Regions from separate parts of the Paenibacillus sp. FSL R5-0345 genome, predicted to be linked through region 2. Evidence: predicted binding sites of a transcription regulator. Region 2 holds the regulator's gene; each other region holds the start of a gene.
The links. Region 2 encodes Rex, which represses fermentation and respiration genes when NADH is low (regulators of the CRP and FNR family bind a similar motif). Its sites were predicted from a motif close to TTGTGAAATATTTCACAA; they were not measured.
Positions count from the first base shown of each region.

Region 1: R50345_RS28235 (formate/nitrite transporter family protein) is a predicted target of Rex. The motif match lies at 1,405-1,422, and genes of this name have one in related genera.
Region 3: R50345_RS19310 (polymer-forming cytoskeletal protein) is a predicted target of Rex. The motif match lies at 907-924, and genes of this name have one in related genera.
Region 4: adhE (bifunctional acetaldehyde-CoA/alcohol dehydrogenase) is a predicted target of Rex. The motif match lies at 1,336-1,353, and genes of this name have one in related genera.

Region 1 covers NZ_CP009281.1:6,388,011-6,390,220, forward strand. The annotation lists gene R50345_RS28230 (MFS transporter) at 1-64, opposite strand, end outside; gene R50345_RS28235 (formate/nitrite transporter family protein) at 473-1,300, opposite strand; gene R50345_RS28240 (FAD-dependent oxidoreductase) at 1,577-2,210, opposite strand, start outside.
Region 2 covers NZ_CP009281.1:4,517,291-4,519,500, forward strand. The annotation lists gene R50345_RS20040 (amidohydrolase) at 1-614, opposite strand, end outside; gene R50345_RS20045 (redox-sensing transcriptional repressor Rex) at 604-1,254, opposite strand; gene dinG (ATP-dependent DNA helicase DinG) at 1,388-2,210, opposite strand, start outside.
Region 3 covers NZ_CP009281.1:4,348,858-4,351,067, reverse strand. The annotation lists gene aroA (3-phosphoshikimate 1-carboxyvinyltransferase) at 1-643, shown strand, start outside; gene R50345_RS19310 (polymer-forming cytoskeletal protein) at 982-1,533, shown strand; gene R50345_RS19305 (hypothetical protein) at 1,710-1,955, shown strand; gene R50345_RS19300 (histidine phosphatase family protein) at 2,046-2,210, opposite strand, start outside.
Region 4 covers NZ_CP009281.1:4,767,995-4,770,204, forward strand. The annotation lists gene adhE (bifunctional acetaldehyde-CoA/alcohol dehydrogenase) at 1-1,261, opposite strand, end outside; gene R50345_RS21235 (ABC transporter substrate-binding protein) at 1,665-2,210, opposite strand, start outside.

The DNA.
Region 1 (2,210 bases), 1.9 Mb from region 2:
CATTAATAAGGCTAGCAATTAAAAATATCTTAACTTCTTTAGGATAATTCTGTAAAAACTTCATAAGTAGTGTACATCCCCTGTAATATATGTGTCATTATTCCATCCAGTATTATCCCAAAACAGGGTTCAGGGCAAGCAGACGCATTGACGTGCTATCGTGATAAAGTCTTAGTACACTTTACCTCTTAATTAGGACTAACTTCAACCGTAGCTGAGAAAAAAGTAGCACCCGTTCCCATCTATTTATATTTTATAGTTGCTGCTGTCGTCCGTAAAGCAGACTAAACAAAACGATGTGATTCGTTCTTGCAAAGTCGGGGTAATAGAGCCTAGAAACACTCCCCCTTCTAAAATCCGCCGTGCGTCCGAATCGTTCCCCCGAGCTCGGATACATCACGGCGGATTTTATTTGTCTATAACATCAAAAAGCACCCCTCGACTATGCTAAGGAGTGCTCTATAAGATAGGTTTAGGCGTGTTTCTTTACACCGCTGCCGGACATGCTGTCCACGGATTGAATAGATGCTGGCTCTTTACGTAAGTAAGCCATCCAATAAGCTGCCGCAACAAAGATCGCACCGCCAGTCAAGTTGCCTAGCCATACCGGAACAAAGTTGTTGAAGTACTCTCCCCATGAAAAATAGCCTTCAAAAATAGCCGCCGGAATTAAGAACATGTTAGCTACAACGTGCTGGAAGCCGATAGCTACAAAAGCCATCGTCGGGAACCAGATACCGAGGATTTTACCACTGAAGTTATCTGCTCCATAGGAGAGCCATACCGCCAAAGCTACGAGCCAGTTACAACCGATACCGGAAACAAATGCCGGCAAGAAGTCTGCCTCAAGCTTATGCCCTGCCATCTCTACTAATTTTTCCAGATACACACCGTCAGAGGTTAAACCAACCACGTGACCAAAAAAGTAAGCTACAAACAAAGCTCCCGCTAAATTGCTCAGGGTAATCAATACAAGATTCTTAATAACTTCCCAGAAAGATATCTTCTTCGCCATAAAAGCAAGCGGCACAGCCATCATATTGCCTGTCAGTAGTTCTCCCCCTGCAAGCAATACTAGAATCAATCCAACAGGGAAGACTGCTGCCCCAATAAAGTTAGCGATAGATCCCCATTCATGCGGTGCGCCAGCAATGACGCGAATATCCAGTAAAAATCCGAGCGCGATAAACGCCCCTCCCAGAAAGCCCAGAATTAGTACGGTGCTTAAAGGATTGTGCGCCTTTTTTATGCCGTTCTCGACCGTGACTGCGGCAATCTGCTGCGGTTTATTATAAGCCATGATTCCTATCCCCTTCATCTATTTACTTAAAATTTGTTCCTTTACGACCATTGTAGCGTGTCACAAAACACAATAACGTGACAATTATCACTTAATGAAAAACTAAGTGAAACTTTTCACTGACATGTCAAATTTAACGAAGCGCATCCATAATTACAATTGTAAGAATAGGCTCCATATTATTTTAAAGGTAAATAGTACCAGCATCAAACATGAAAAAACCGAAGCCATGAATGGCTCCGGTCTACCCGACTATAATGTTCTTATGCAATTACGTTAAACGGTTACTGCCTCTTTACTTGGTACTGATGTCGGCAGCGCTTGAATTCCTACGGTGTTCAGGAAGTTCCAAGGCTTATTGTAATGAGGTTGGAAGAAGAAATCGATAAAGGCCAGCTGGTCGATTGTCATTTTATTTTGAATACATACAGATACGGTGTTGATCGATTGCGTCAAATCCATCTTGGACATAATTTGTGCTCCGACAATGCGGCGTGTAGCACGATCAAATACAACTTTTAATTGAACCTGTTCGAACGTTGGCATAAATTCTGGACGGTAGTTGTCAATAATCGTGGTAGTCTCTACGTCCATGCCTTCAGCCTTAGCCGCTTCTTCTGTAAGACCGGTAGCAGCGATATTATCTTCATAAATCTTAATGCCCGAAGTCCCTTGAGTGCCCATATATGGAATCGTCTCTGTCATCAAGTTACGTGCGACCAAGGTGCCCATCCGTACTGCGTTGGTTGCTAGTGGAATATAAGCGTGCTTCCCTGTAGGGTTGTAATGAATCGCACAGCTGTCACCAGCGGCATACACATCTGGGCAACTAGTCTGCATATAGTCGTTGACCAAAATCGCACCATTTGGCAGCATATCCACCTGGCCTTTTAAGAGTTCAGTATTCGGA
Region 2 (2,210 bases):
TGCGCCGCCTGTACAAACTTAACAAAGAAATCCGGCGGGCAAGTATATGGAGCGTGTGGCGAGATCATCGTTGTAATTCTACCGTCAGCCTTTCCATGCCAGTTCCGTGCAAAAGAAATCGCTTCCGCAAGCTTGTGATTCTGTACTTCCTCTGGACAAAGACCGATCACGCCTCTCATCAATACAGAACGGATACCTGACAATTCGACCACCTCAGCTACTCGATCCATATGATCATACATATCCAGGAAGGTTGTAGTGCCACCTTTCAGCATTTCCAGAACAGACAAGGAGGTTCCCCAGTACACATCTTCTCCGGTGAATTTCTCTTCCATCGGCCACATTTTTTCCTGAAGCCACACTTGAAGCGCTAAATCATCTCCATAACCACGAAGCAATGACATTGCGGCATGGCCGTGTGTGTTTACCAGACCAGGCATAAACAACAGACGACTGCCATCAACAACTTGCACACCTTCTTCCATCAAAGGCTCTTCTTTTCCTATGTAAGTGATCAAATCATCTTCAATAGTCATATATCCACTAAGAACAGGCTCATCCGTTCCCGGAATAAGAAAACGCCCGCCTTTGATAATCGTTTTACTACTCTTCATTTCCGCTTTCTTCCTTTCCGTCTTTCAAATAATAAGCAAGACTTTGCAAATCCGTTGTAAAATCGGCTGCATGAACCCGGATATTCGGTGGTGTTTTTAGAATCACTGGTGCAAAATTCAAAATCGCCTCAATGCCAGATTCAATAAGAATATCTGCTACATTCTGCGCTTCTGAGTCAGGTACAGTAATAATCCCAATTCGAATGCCTTGCTCACGAACTGTCTGACCTAGCTCTTCCATGGGTTGAACCGTAAGAGAGTTGATTTTCCGCCCTACCTTAGGTGCATAAGAATCAAATATAGCGGTAATCTTCATAGTATCTTTCAGATAAGCATTATAATTAGATAATGCATGTCCAAGGTTACCGGCACCTACTAATGCCACATTCAGCTGTTGGTCCAGCTTCAAAATATGACGGATTTTCTCAATAAGATAAGTTACGTCATACCCAATACCTTTTCTGCCGAAGTCTCCAAAATACGCTAAATCTTTACGGATTTGAGCGGGATTCAGATCAAGTTTTTGTCCTAATTCTTGCGAGGAAACGGTTAATATTTCACGTTTCTGAAGATCATTCAAGAAACGTAAGTACACAGGAAGTCTGCGAACAACGGCTTCTGATATTTTATCCGATTTCATAATTTACCTCCTAATTTAAGTACTATTCTGTTTGAATCCTATTAAAATTTCTGTACCTCGTCTCAATGAAGAGCGGTATTCTCTTATACCGCCCTTCATTGTGGAGTGATTAATTAAACAGAAGATGTCCTTCTTAAGAAACGCCTCCGTCTTCCAACCACTCTGCTATACGAGGAACCATTTGATCCGTAAGCATATGTTCCATTTTCGGGCCAGGCAACGAATAAAGGAAATACTTTCCATAATGAGATTCGATAACCCTAGTGTCATACACTATAACAATACCCCGATCCTGCGCTGTCCGTACCAGTCTTCCAAATCCTTGCTTGAAGCGGATAACTGCCTGAGGCACCGACAATTTCATAAACGGATTCTTCTTCTGGGCTTGTAATAACTCAGACTTCGCTTCCGCTAGAGGGTGATTAGGCGGTTGAAATGGAAGCCTCACGATGGCTAAGCATGTCAATGCCTCACCCGGAATATCTACTCCCTCCCAGAAGCTGCTAGTTCCAAGCAGAACTGAAGCAGCACTGTCCTGAAAGCGTCGAATCAGCTTACTGCGGCTTCCACCTTCCACGCCTTGACCTAGCACCGTGATTTCTTGTGAGGCTAGAGCTTCTTTCAGAGGATCGTAAACTTGGCGCAGCATCTTGTAAGAAGTAAACAGAACAAGCATCCGTCCGCGTGTCGTAATCGCCGCTTCTGCTAGTGACTGTACGAGCGTATCGACAAATCGGGCATCACCCACACTGCCCTTCACACTAGGGAAATCCCGTGGAATTACTAATAGTGCCTGCTCCCGATACTTAAAGGGAGAAGGAAGGAGAGATGTCATTAGACGCCCCTCTTCCGCAGCTTCATTAAGTCCGAGATTATCAATCATAAACTGGAATGATTTATCGACAGAAAGCGTCGCCGAGGTTAACACAATACTTTTCTTTTTGTGGAAGAACAGC
Region 3 (2,210 bases), 170 kb from region 2:
AGATGTGATTGTTCCAGGCGATTTGTCTTCCGCTGCATTTTTGCTAGCAGCTTTTACGATTCGTAGTATGGATCGTAAAAAGGAACTTTGGATCAGAGATGTAGGTGTGAATCCAACTCGGTTTGGATTCGTCAGCGTGCTACGAGAGATGGGGTTGGATCTGAAGCTACATCGGGAAAGGCAGCTAATATCGGGTGAGCCAATAGCGGATCTTTACTGCACTACAGGAAAAACGCTAACTTCCGTACATGTGGAAGGCAACGAAAAAGTACAGAGTCTGATCGATGAGGTTCCATTGTTAGCTGTAGTATCAGCATTCGCTGAGGGGACTACCGTCATTAGGAACTGTAGGGAGCTGAAGGATAAGGATACAAACCGATTGGAGACAACTGCCAAGCTATTAGCGGCGTTTGGACTCGAGACTTCTTATGACGAAGATGAACTTATTATCTTTGGTGGTCGTAGTCCTTCGCCTGCAGTCGTGGATAGTTATGGTGATCACCGAATTGCTATGACTGCCGCCGTTCTAGCTAGTAGTATGGAAAAGCCTTCTATTATTCGGAATTGTGGTTGTATCGCTGTTTCTTATCCTGAGTTTCTGAATGATCTGTCTCAATTTGCTGAGATTGAAATTTTGCAGTGACGAGATTTAAGACAACGTATTTAAGGTGGAGCTACCAAGCTAGAGCGGAGCGCTGTGTGTGCTCTAGCTTTTTTTATTTCATTTAACTAGTTGATAAACTGTTAACTTTTCTATGAACATACTCTTCCTTGTGATGATTTTTATATTTTGGGTAAATAGATTTAAGAACCTAAATAAGTCAGCGAGAAGAGGTGTTCTCATGAAAACAAATTTTAATCCAGACGAGACAGAACAATGAAATCGCTTTATATACTGACACAAATTTGTGAAACCATTCACTTAATTATTAAGAATTTTAATATATAATTAATTTATAATCAAAATTAGGGGGAATCGAAATGAAACTATTTAAAATGATTTTGGTGGCCGGGGTTTCGGTAGCGGTATTGGCTGGTTGTGGAGCAAACGAGGATAAAGCAACTAACTCGGCGGCAACTTCAGCTCCGGCTGCTGAGCAGACAGATGCAGTCACTACTGCCTCGATTGTTAATCAAGCAGATGCATTTACTAAAGCTGTAAGCAAAGATGGAAACTGGATTGTAGCTATTCTAAATGATGTAACGATTCCTGAAGAGGTTGTTGTAGCTGGAGAATTCCATGATAAAGGAGCCGCTGATGGCGACATCTATCGTAAGATTGCCCTCTACTCACAAGACGCTGATCATAAGATCACTGCAAGTTATACACTTACCGTACCTAAGTTTACTGTACAAAGTGAAAATTTGAAAATTGAAGGCGGAACGATTAAAGGCGATGTTTATGTAGAAGCGAAAGGTTTTACTCTGCCTGAAACCGCAACAATTGACGGTAACCTATACTTCACAAGCGAGGATCTGAAAGCATCTGCAAAGATTGACGGAAAAGTGACTGGAACAACAGAAGTTAAATAATTTTGTAATCATCTCATACGTAGAAGCCAACCCATAGACTATGGGTTGGTTTTTTCTTATTGAGGTGATGAGATGTATCCCGGTTTAGACGGTTGTGGATAATGATTATGTGATCTTTGGTTGATTTTCTTAATATTGATCTTATAATATTACTACCACTACTAGGAGGAACACATATGTCTAAGGAATATTCACGTACGTATATTGAGAGTGTAAAGCTTGAAATGTTAAATAGATTGGGATTGAAGCAAGTGTTCTTTAAGGAGCAAATAGGTGACGCTTTGATTTTTGAAGCGGTGGGATTTGATAAAGGAAGCAAGCATCGTTTTTGTGTTAGACCGAAGACGAAAACGATTGACGAATTCATTTCAGGAAAATGGATGAAGGTCCGTAGCTTTGTAATCAAAAGCGTAGAGATGTAATTTTGAACTCTAAAATGGTAGTTCCGTTTATATCGGAGTTACCTTTTTTTGCAGTTACCTAATACTGTGAACGTTTCGTGGGGCTTTTTTTCAAAGATAATGTGAAGTATCGCCGTAGAGATCAATGGTAGTATGATGGTCAGTTAGCGTTACTTTACATAAGGCTGTGGAGAGAATATCCGGCATTTCCCCTAACTCTTGCAATGATTTATTGAGAAAATGAGCCATTATAACTTTTAACGTTATCCGATGAGT
Region 4 (2,210 bases), 250 kb from region 2:
TGTTATAAATATCGCCGATCGCACCATGTGTGGAAGGCGAGTTAACTAGAATACGTCCTGTTTGCAGACGGTTAGAGAACTTCATGATTACTTCTTCATTGTTGGAGTGGATAGCCGAGCTGTGGCCCATGCCGCCAAATTCAACAATTTGAGCTGCACGTTCGATCCCTTGATCTGCATTTTTAACCTTGTAGCAAGCAAGAACCGGGCTTAATTTTTCAGCGGATAGTGGATATTTAGTACCTACACCTTCAAGTTCTGCTACCAGAATCTTTGTGCCGGCAGGGACTTGAATGCCACACATTTCAGCAATTTTCACTGCGGATTGACCTACGATTGCTGGGTTAACCGCACATTTATCTACGTTCATTGCTCCACTAGTCAGTTTGGCAGCTTCTTCTTTATTAACAAAGTAGCAGCCATTTGCGATCATTTTTTTCTTCACTTGATCGAAGATTGGTTCTTCGATAATAACAGCTTGCTCGGAGGCACAGATCATACCATTATCAAATGTTTTAGAAAGAATGATGTCCGTTACGGCTTGATCAATATCCGCGCTCTTTTCAATGAAAGCAGGTACGTTACCAGGGCCTACGCCAAGTGCTGGTTTACCACAGCTGTAAGCTGCTTTTACCATTGCAGAACCACCAGTTGCCAAGATAAGAGCAACGTCTGGGTTGTTCATCAATGCGTTTGTCTTGTCCATTGTTGGCATTTCAATCCATTGGATACAGTTCTCAGGAGCGCCAGCTTTCACGGCAGCATCATGAAGAATTTTTGCAGCAGCTGCACTACACTCTTGCGCAGATGGGTGGAAACCGAATATAATAGGGTTCCGTGTCTTAATCGAAATCAACGCTTTAAACATCGTGGTGGATGTAGGGTTGGTTACCGGTGTGATACCCATAACAATTCCGACGGGTTCAGCAATTTTTTGGAAGCTATCATAAGCGTTGTCTTCAATAACGCCTACTGTTTTATCGTATTTAATTCCGTGCCAGATATATTCAGTTGAGAAGATGTTCTTCGTAATTTTGTCTTCGTATACGCCGCGTCCAGTTTCTTCTACGGCCAATTTTGCGAGGTACATATGTTTGTCGAGTCCAGCCAACGCCATTGCATGAACGATTGTGTCAACTTGCTCTTGGTCTAGCGCCATGAACGCCTCATGCGCTTTTTTTGCTTTATCCACTAAATTCTGAATATACTCTTCAGCGGTAACTTGTTTAACTTGGGCGGCGACTTCGTTCTTAACTGCCATCTCCCTCGTCCTCCTGTCAATTTTTAGTTGTTTTTCTCTACACATTTATCTTATCACATGATTTCCACCTTGTATAGTGAAATCTTTCACAAAGTATAAAGTTTTTTTGATTTGTTTTCAAAGCGCTTTCATTCGATCATATTATAGATATTTTTCCATATTTTATGTTAAAAATCCCTTCAAATCTTAGAATTATACTTTAATAAGCAAAGTATTGAGCCCATTTCCTTCCATTCACTTTAATACAGCACTCCGTTAAGGCATTCCCTTCATCACAGAAATTTACGATTTTCCTATGCTGTAATAGTTTCCAGTTGATCATCATTAGCTCTGTAGATTTATAAATTTATAAATTATAACAACAAAAAAACCGGCCCCAAAGGGACCGATTTTATTAATTTACCTATTCTGCTTTAATCGTATCAAAGAATTTCTCTTGCACTGTTTTAGCTGCTGCTTCTAGCTGGCTCTTAGAATCCGTTCCTTTTTTGGAGAACAGCTCTTGAATGACATTGGACATTGTTGCGTAGTAGTCCTGTGTATTGTATTGAGCTTCAGGTTTACCATCTAAGAGTCCCATAATGTCAGGGCTATATTGGTATACATTGGTGTACTTGTCATAAACCGCTTTGGTCTTCTTACCAAACTCAGAATCTGCTGAGTAGTAATCTAAGAGTGGCGGGATAAAGTATTTACCATCAGCTGTACGTTGTTGAAGGACTGCATCCAGTGCTTCCAAACCTTTATCAGAGAAGTAATCAAATGTGATATAACGGAATGCCATTTCTTGCTCATCTGGTGTTGCATTCGGATTAATTACGAGGTAATCACCACCAAGTACCCCCGTATGCTTGCCGCCTTTTTCCATAGCAGGCATTGGATATGTGAGCACATCCTCAGGTTTCAGTCCACCTTGATTCAGTGCTTGCTCGATTACGCCATCGGACCC